DNA from 2 places in the Peribacillus sp. TH27 genome. Region 2 is predicted to be linked to the other one. Evidence: riboswitches for the same ligand, from Rfam matches in the RefSeq annotation. Region 2 holds a riboswitch; the other holds the start of a gene.
What was found. Region 2 has a riboswitch for magnesium ahead of corA (magnesium/cobalt transporter CorA). Riboswitches for the same ligand answer to the same signal wherever they lie in the genome.
Positions count from the first base shown of each region.

Region 1 (3,436 bases), 570 kb from region 2:
GGTCGTATCAGGCCATATACGCGGGATGACGAACACGATGCCACTTCATATTGAAATCTTATACAATGAATATCAATTTTCAGCGGCCTTTGCCGTGGCATCACTGATGTCCATTTTTGCAATCATAACGTTGGTTATTAAAAGTTTCATAGAATGGAAAACAGACTTTAAATCATCAAAAGTAAGTTAGGAGGGAAAGTAATGAGTATCGTCATCGAAAATGTTACAAAATATTATGGGTCTTATCAAGCCCTCCAAAATATCAATCTGGAAATAAAAAGCGGGGAGCTTGTAGCGCTACTTGGCCCCTCTGGTTCGGGAAAAACATCATTGCTACGTATCATTGCTGGACTTGAACAGGCAGAGAACGGAAATATCTTATTTAATGAAGAGAATTACACCAATAAGCATGTGAAAGATCGGAATGTGGGCTTTGTTTTTCAGCATTATGCTCTTTTTCGCAACATGACCATTTTTGATAATGTTGCCTACGGTTTAAAGGTTCGTCCAAGAAAAATAAGACCTAGTAAAACAGCGATTGAACAAAAGGTTACAGAATTGCTTCAGCTAGTTAAGTTGGAAGGATATAAGGACCGTTATCCTTCTCAATTATCAGGCGGCCAGCGTCAGCGTGTGGCATTGGCAAGGGCTCTTGCTGTAGAGCCGAATATTCTTTTGCTTGATGAACCATTCGGGGCACTGGATGCTAAAGTGCGTAAGGAACTTAGGCGTTGGCTAAGAAGACTTCATGATGAATTCAATGTTACGAGTGTCTTTGTAACACATGATCAGGAAGAAGCGATGGATGTTGCTGATCGAGTTGTAATCATGAATGAAGGGAAAATTGAACAGATTGGAACTCCGGAAGAAGTATATGATCAACCCAAGAATCCATTTGTTTACGATTTTCTCGGTAGTGTCAATCTTTTCAAGGGCAAGGTTCATCAAGGGAAATTGGCAACAGGAAATGTGGAAATACATGTTCCAGACAGTGAGGATGGAGAGAGTACTGGTTATGTAAGAGCTCATAACTTTATCATAGAAAGAGAATCATTAGAAACGGATTCGATTGCATCTGTTATTGACCATATTCATACAATTGGACCTATTGTCCGTATTGAAGTGATTCGTCAGGATATAAATGAACCGCTTGAAATCGAACTTACTAAAGAACAATATAATAATCTTGAATTAAAAAAAGGAGAAATAGTGTTTGTCCGGCCCAAAGAATTGAAGGTCTTTGTTGACTATATGGCTGGAATCTAACAGGAAGTCGATAAGTTAACCAAAAAACCGCTAATTAGCGGTTTTTTTATTATCATTAACTAGCGTCAATATCTAATTTTATTAATAAAAAAACATTGACTTCTAAAAGAAACTCTTTTAGAGTGGATTGGTAAACTAAATATCCTCGTTAGGTGAGGCTCCTGTGTAGGAGATATGCTACTGCCCAAAAATGTCGAAAGACGCCAATGGGTCAACAGAAACCATCGACATAAGGTGGTTTTTAATGTAGCTGGCGTTGTCCTATGCCACACAGTGCTAAAGCTCTACGAATGGAGGAACAGGATTTCTGCTATGTATTTGTCATTCAGACAATGTACGTATGTGTATTTGTCATTCAGAAATGTACGTAAATGTACCGTGTGAACACCTCCATTTGTAATGGAGGTGTTTTTATATTTTTCTGGGAGGTGAGGATAGTGGATAACTATTCACGACCTTATACTCGAAGCATAATAAATATCAAATAAATACAAAGATTAAGGAAGGGGAATTATAAAATATTTTTCTTACTTTTAATATATCGTTAAGGGGAAATATTTTTTGCTCCTCAAAAAAGGAGTGGCGAAGATGATAAAAGACATGACTGAAGACCAAATAACTCTTCAAATCATAAAAGCATTAAAAGAAGGAAAAAAGAAAGAATTTCAAGCAATATTAGAAGAACTCCAACCTTATGATATTGCTCGAATTTTTGAGGGGCTTCCAGAAAAACATCATACACGTTTCTTATTGTTTCTTACTCCAGAACAAATCGCGGAACTAATACAGGAACTTGAAAAAGTACATCAATTAAAAATTCTTACTAAATTAGGAATTGAAAAATCAGGTCAAGTAATGGATCTAATGGATAATGATGATTTAGCTTCATTGTTAGAGAACCTATCTCCGGATAAAATTGAAGAACTTCTTTCAGGTATGAAACAAGAAGAATCTAAAATCGTACAAAATATCATGAATTATCCCCCTGAAACGGCAGGACGAATAATGACAAACCGTTTTGTGTGGATCCCTCAACACTATACGGTTCGTGAATCAGTTGAAAAACTTAAAATATTTGCGGAGTTCTCGGGAACGATTAACTATCTGTATGTAATTGATAACGATAAAAAATTAGTAGGTGTAGTCTCATATCGAGATTTAATAATAAATGATGAGAATGAAAAAATACAAGATATTATGTACAGTAGAGTTATCTCCGTATTCGCTTATGAAGACCAAGAAGAGGTAGCACATGTTATTGAGCGTTATGATTTTTTATCAATTCCTGTTGTAGATAATAATAATGAGTTATTAGGAATTGTAACCGTTGATGATATTATTGACGTTGTCATTAAGGAAGCAAACGAAGATATTGAAAAACTTTCGGCATCTGGTAAAGCTATTGATTTTGACACAAAGGCACATGTGGCTGCGTATCGCCGACTTCCCTGGCTTATTTTACTTTTATTTATCGGATTAGTGTCTGGAACTATTATTAGTGGTTTTGAAGAAACATTGTCTAAAGTTGTTGCACTTGCCTTCTTTATGCCGATGATAGCAGGGATGACTGGAAATACAGGTACTCAATCATTAGCTGTTGTTGTAAGAGGTCTAATTACTACTGATACGGATAAAGGAGTTGTTTTTAGACTTATTATCCGAGAACTTAAAGTTGGATTGATAATAGGCATTACCTGTGGAATATTAATTTCCATTATAGCTTTTGTTTGGCAAGGAAATCCTGTTCTAGGGTTAGTGGTTGGAAGTTCATTAGTTATGACCCTAATTATTGGGACTTTAGCTGGGACCATTATTCCTCTAATATTATATAAATTCAACATCGATCCAGCAGTGGCCTCTGGTCCATTAATTACAACACTAAATGATATACTATCGTTACTTATCTACTTTGGCATTGCAACAATGTTTATTTCAAAATTGATGTAGTAAAACCACGATTAAATTCTGTTCTTCGTGGTATTCTTTAAAAATAAATAATTATAATAATTTGAAATAATGGATATTACGCTAAATAGCAGAATAGTAATAATGAATGTTAACATATTCAACCAATTATTTGCAGAAAAATGGTAATAGAAATAATCAAATTATCTCAAGGGGCGATAACTGAATGGACATTGTTACTGTTCTGCTTGTCATTCACATTATT
Region 1 covers NZ_JAEKEV010000002.1:1,614,918-1,618,353, reverse strand. Annotated here, with positions in the region: gene cysW (sulfate ABC transporter permease subunit CysW) at 1-190, shown strand, start outside; gene JFU24_RS09180 (sulfate/molybdate ABC transporter ATP-binding protein) at 202-1,266, shown strand; M-box (ykoK) riboswitch at 1,404-1,569, shown strand; gene mgtE (magnesium transporter) at 1,855-3,213, shown strand; gene JFU24_RS09170 (DUF2306 domain-containing protein) at 3,398-3,436, shown strand, end outside.
Region 1: it holds a riboswitch for magnesium, as region 2 does, so the genes downstream of both, mgtE (magnesium transporter) here and corA (magnesium/cobalt transporter CorA) in region 2, are expected to answer to the same signal.

Region 2 (3,436 bases):
CTTTGTATGAGGAATTCAGCCGAATGCACCACAACAAACATCCATTTTTCGGGAAAATAGGCCTTGTACCAGTTAAAAATGTACAGGCTTTACATACTATGAAAAGAGGTGGTGATATTATGTGTGGAAATTCATCAAGTTCTGCCGTGTTTAATTTTTGTAATAATGTGTCCAAGCAAATTGTCAACATTCAACAATGTAATCCCATTTTCCAACCTACTCCGAGCGTTACTCCTCTTACCTACTTTACTAATCCAACGGGGTTAGTAATAAATGGTTCATTTACCGTAGTTAATACCAGTACTTCTTCCGTCTTTAATGTTGACTATACAACGGGAGTCACGACATCAACCATCGTTGTTACACCTGGTCGCTCGGAAACGATCTTCGTTGAAGATTTGAAAACCATTACTATCGAAAGTCTTACAGGAGCAACACCTGAAGCCAACGCAACAGGAAGTTTAGTATTAGATTTGCACTATTGCGTAAAATGCGCTTAGTTAAGACGAATAATCCAATTCACCATTGAGCCTTTGAATTTCTGCTTTATGATTATTCAGGATACGGCGGCGGTTACGAAGGCTGCTGCAAAATAGTATGAAAAAAGCCGACCTTTATTGGTCGGCTTCTTCAGCTAACCTGCCCCGTTAGTTGCATAAAAAAATTAAAGAGCGAAACTACGGAAATAATGAAGTGATAGATGTTGTCATTCTTGTTAATTCTACGTTAGATATCAAAGAAGCTCATGATATTTCACCCCATGTGGAGGAAATAATAGTTAAAGATTACGGAGTGTATCGTGTTCATGTCCATGTAGAGCCAAATTAATAAGTTAACAATTAATATGTTATCTTTCTTCTATTTGCAACTCCCGTGTGCTAGGATTGTTCTTTCATAATAGATCGCTTCAATGGAGTAATGAAAAAAGGCTATTTTCTCAATTTAATGTGAGAAATTAGCCTTTTTAATATTGTAATTTCCTTAACGTTGTAAAACCGCATTTTCCTGACGCTACCCCTTAAAGAAAAAAATAAACCTCTTTTTTAAACGGCACTGAATTAGTACCATAACCCGTCCTTCAAAAAATATCTGCAAATACTCTGTTTAAATCTTAATAAACAATTAGTTCCAAAGTGATTATCAATAAGGTTGGAGGTGCGATAGCTAATCTTCCTCCAATCTTTTATTTAACAAAGTCTCGCTGTTTTTAATAAGTCATTCAAACAAGCAAGCTAGTTTACATAAACCACCTTATCAGAAGTAAATCCATTGGAACCCTCGATTCCAATGAATTTTTCTATTTAGGTACTTGTCCAAACTCTTTTCATCCTTTTACATAAACTGGTGATATAACCTCTTCTAACGCAAACATGATTTAAATAAAAAAGTATTATTATCATTTATCCCCTCAAGCGACTGGAGCTACTGAAGACACAGGACCAACCTTTTTAGCAGCCATCATGTTACCGGGGAACTCATCTTAATAGTATTCTTTATCACTAAATAACGCTTGAAACTCCTTATCATCTGCGAAACATCGAAAAACAAATCCATTGAGCAATCTTGTCTTACCCAAACAATTACCTCTATAAATGGAGTGAACTCATCTTTTAATGGTTATTTTCTAACCTTAGGGTTAACTTTAGTTGAATAGTCTTCTGTTAGGTGAGGCTCCTGTATAGAGATACGTTGCATCCCAAAAATGTCGAAAGGCGCCGATGGGTCAACAGGAAAAATCGGATTATGGTTTTTCTTAATGTAGCTGGTAAAACCTATGCTATACAATGCTAAAACTCAACAAGGGGAGAACATTTAAGCATTTTTTTTGTTTTTTTATGGGCTCCTTTCTGTGTGAAAGGAGCCTTTATATTTTGGAGGTGAGGAATGCATGGGCACTGACGACCCCAATTCGTTGGAAAAACGCAAGTCGACAACAAGAAAGAGGCAACGAAGGTGTTCATGTCCTCTTGTAACAACTAAGAAGACTCATAACCTTTAATGCCTTGATCTATAACGCGAGGTGTAATGTAATATGATTAAAATGTATTTATACGATCATGAGAACCAAGAGATGACCACTGAGTTTAACCTATCTAACGTGCAAGAGCATTTAAAACATCCTAATAATTTGTTGTGGATCGATATTTACGATGTAAAAACCCCTGAATTATATAAAGTGGCAAAGATTTTTGATTTTCACCCTTTAGCAATTGAGGATTGCCTGCATGACAGTCCTCGGGCTAAGATTGACAACTACGAAGATTACCAGTTCTTCGTTTTACATGCCCTTCGGTATAACGAGGAAGAAGATAAGGAAATTACGACCCTAGAGTTAAACGTATTTGTCGGCCCCAATTACGTAGTGACAATCCATAAAGAAAAATTGAAATGGCTTGGCCAGATGGATGTGATTTGTTCTAAGAACACAAAATACATGGATAAGAGTGCAGATTTTCTTTTGTATGCTCTTGTAGACGGCATAACGGATGAATACTTTCCGATTCTTGACCGCATTAACATCCGTATTGATGAACTAGAAGATGAGATTTACGATGAAGAAATAAGGGGAGTGACAGAAGAATTCCTTGCACTAAAAAGAACAATCATTTTAATTCGACGCGTCATCCTTCCTCAGCGTAGGATCTTCATGACTGTGGACGGAAAGTGGAAGTTTGAAATACGGGAAGAAAATGCGCCGTTTTATGTGGATTTAATTGACCATCTCGAGAGGATAGTGGACTCTACTGAAACGTACAGAGATCTTGTAAACAGTGCTTTGGAGACGTATTATTCCATTATTAACGCAAAATCCTCTGAAAAGTTAAACGTTTTGACCATCATTTCAACCGTAATGTTACCATTAACTTTCGTAACCGGTTTTTTTGGAATGAATGTTCCTTTACCCTATCAAGATTCTCCATTCTCAACGATTATCATTTTAGGGATCTTAGTCATTTTAACCTGGGGCATGTGGAAATACTTTAAAAAAAATCGCCTGTTATAATTATAAAATATTCAAATTAAAGAGGTCTCCAAAAGGTGTAATCTTTTGAGTACCTTCGGATAAAATGGGTACCCATTTCAAAAGAGGTTGGGTACCTTTTATTTAGATGAAAATGTTCCTGCAAACTCATGGAAATCAACACCTAATTTTATTTATTCATAGTTCGTAAAAGTTAATGTTAATTTGCGAACGTTCGCAAACTGTTTTATTACTAAAACGAACACTAAAGCTGGCTGTTTTGTAAAGAAATAGCACCGTTCAGAATTGTCTACTTTTACGAACCTACAGCTTTCATAATTAGATAAATAAAGATGAAATAGAAAAAGCTCTAGTGGTAAATCTAGGGCTTTTTATCGATCATCTAGCAAACCCTTGCTACATCAAGGTTGTATAAAATCCTGAATAAAGGATAAAAAACACACAAACGCCAAA
Region 2 covers NZ_JAEKEV010000002.1:1,048,104-1,051,539, forward strand. Annotated here, with positions in the region: gene JFU24_RS31245 (S-Ena type endospore appendage) at 1-41, opposite strand, end outside; gene JFU24_RS06350 (S-Ena type endospore appendage) at 24-500, shown strand; partial or broken gene JFU24_RS06355 (cation transporter dimerization domain-containing protein) at 658-828, shown strand; M-box (ykoK) riboswitch at 1,651-1,812, shown strand; gene corA (magnesium/cobalt transporter CorA) at 2,033-3,004, shown strand.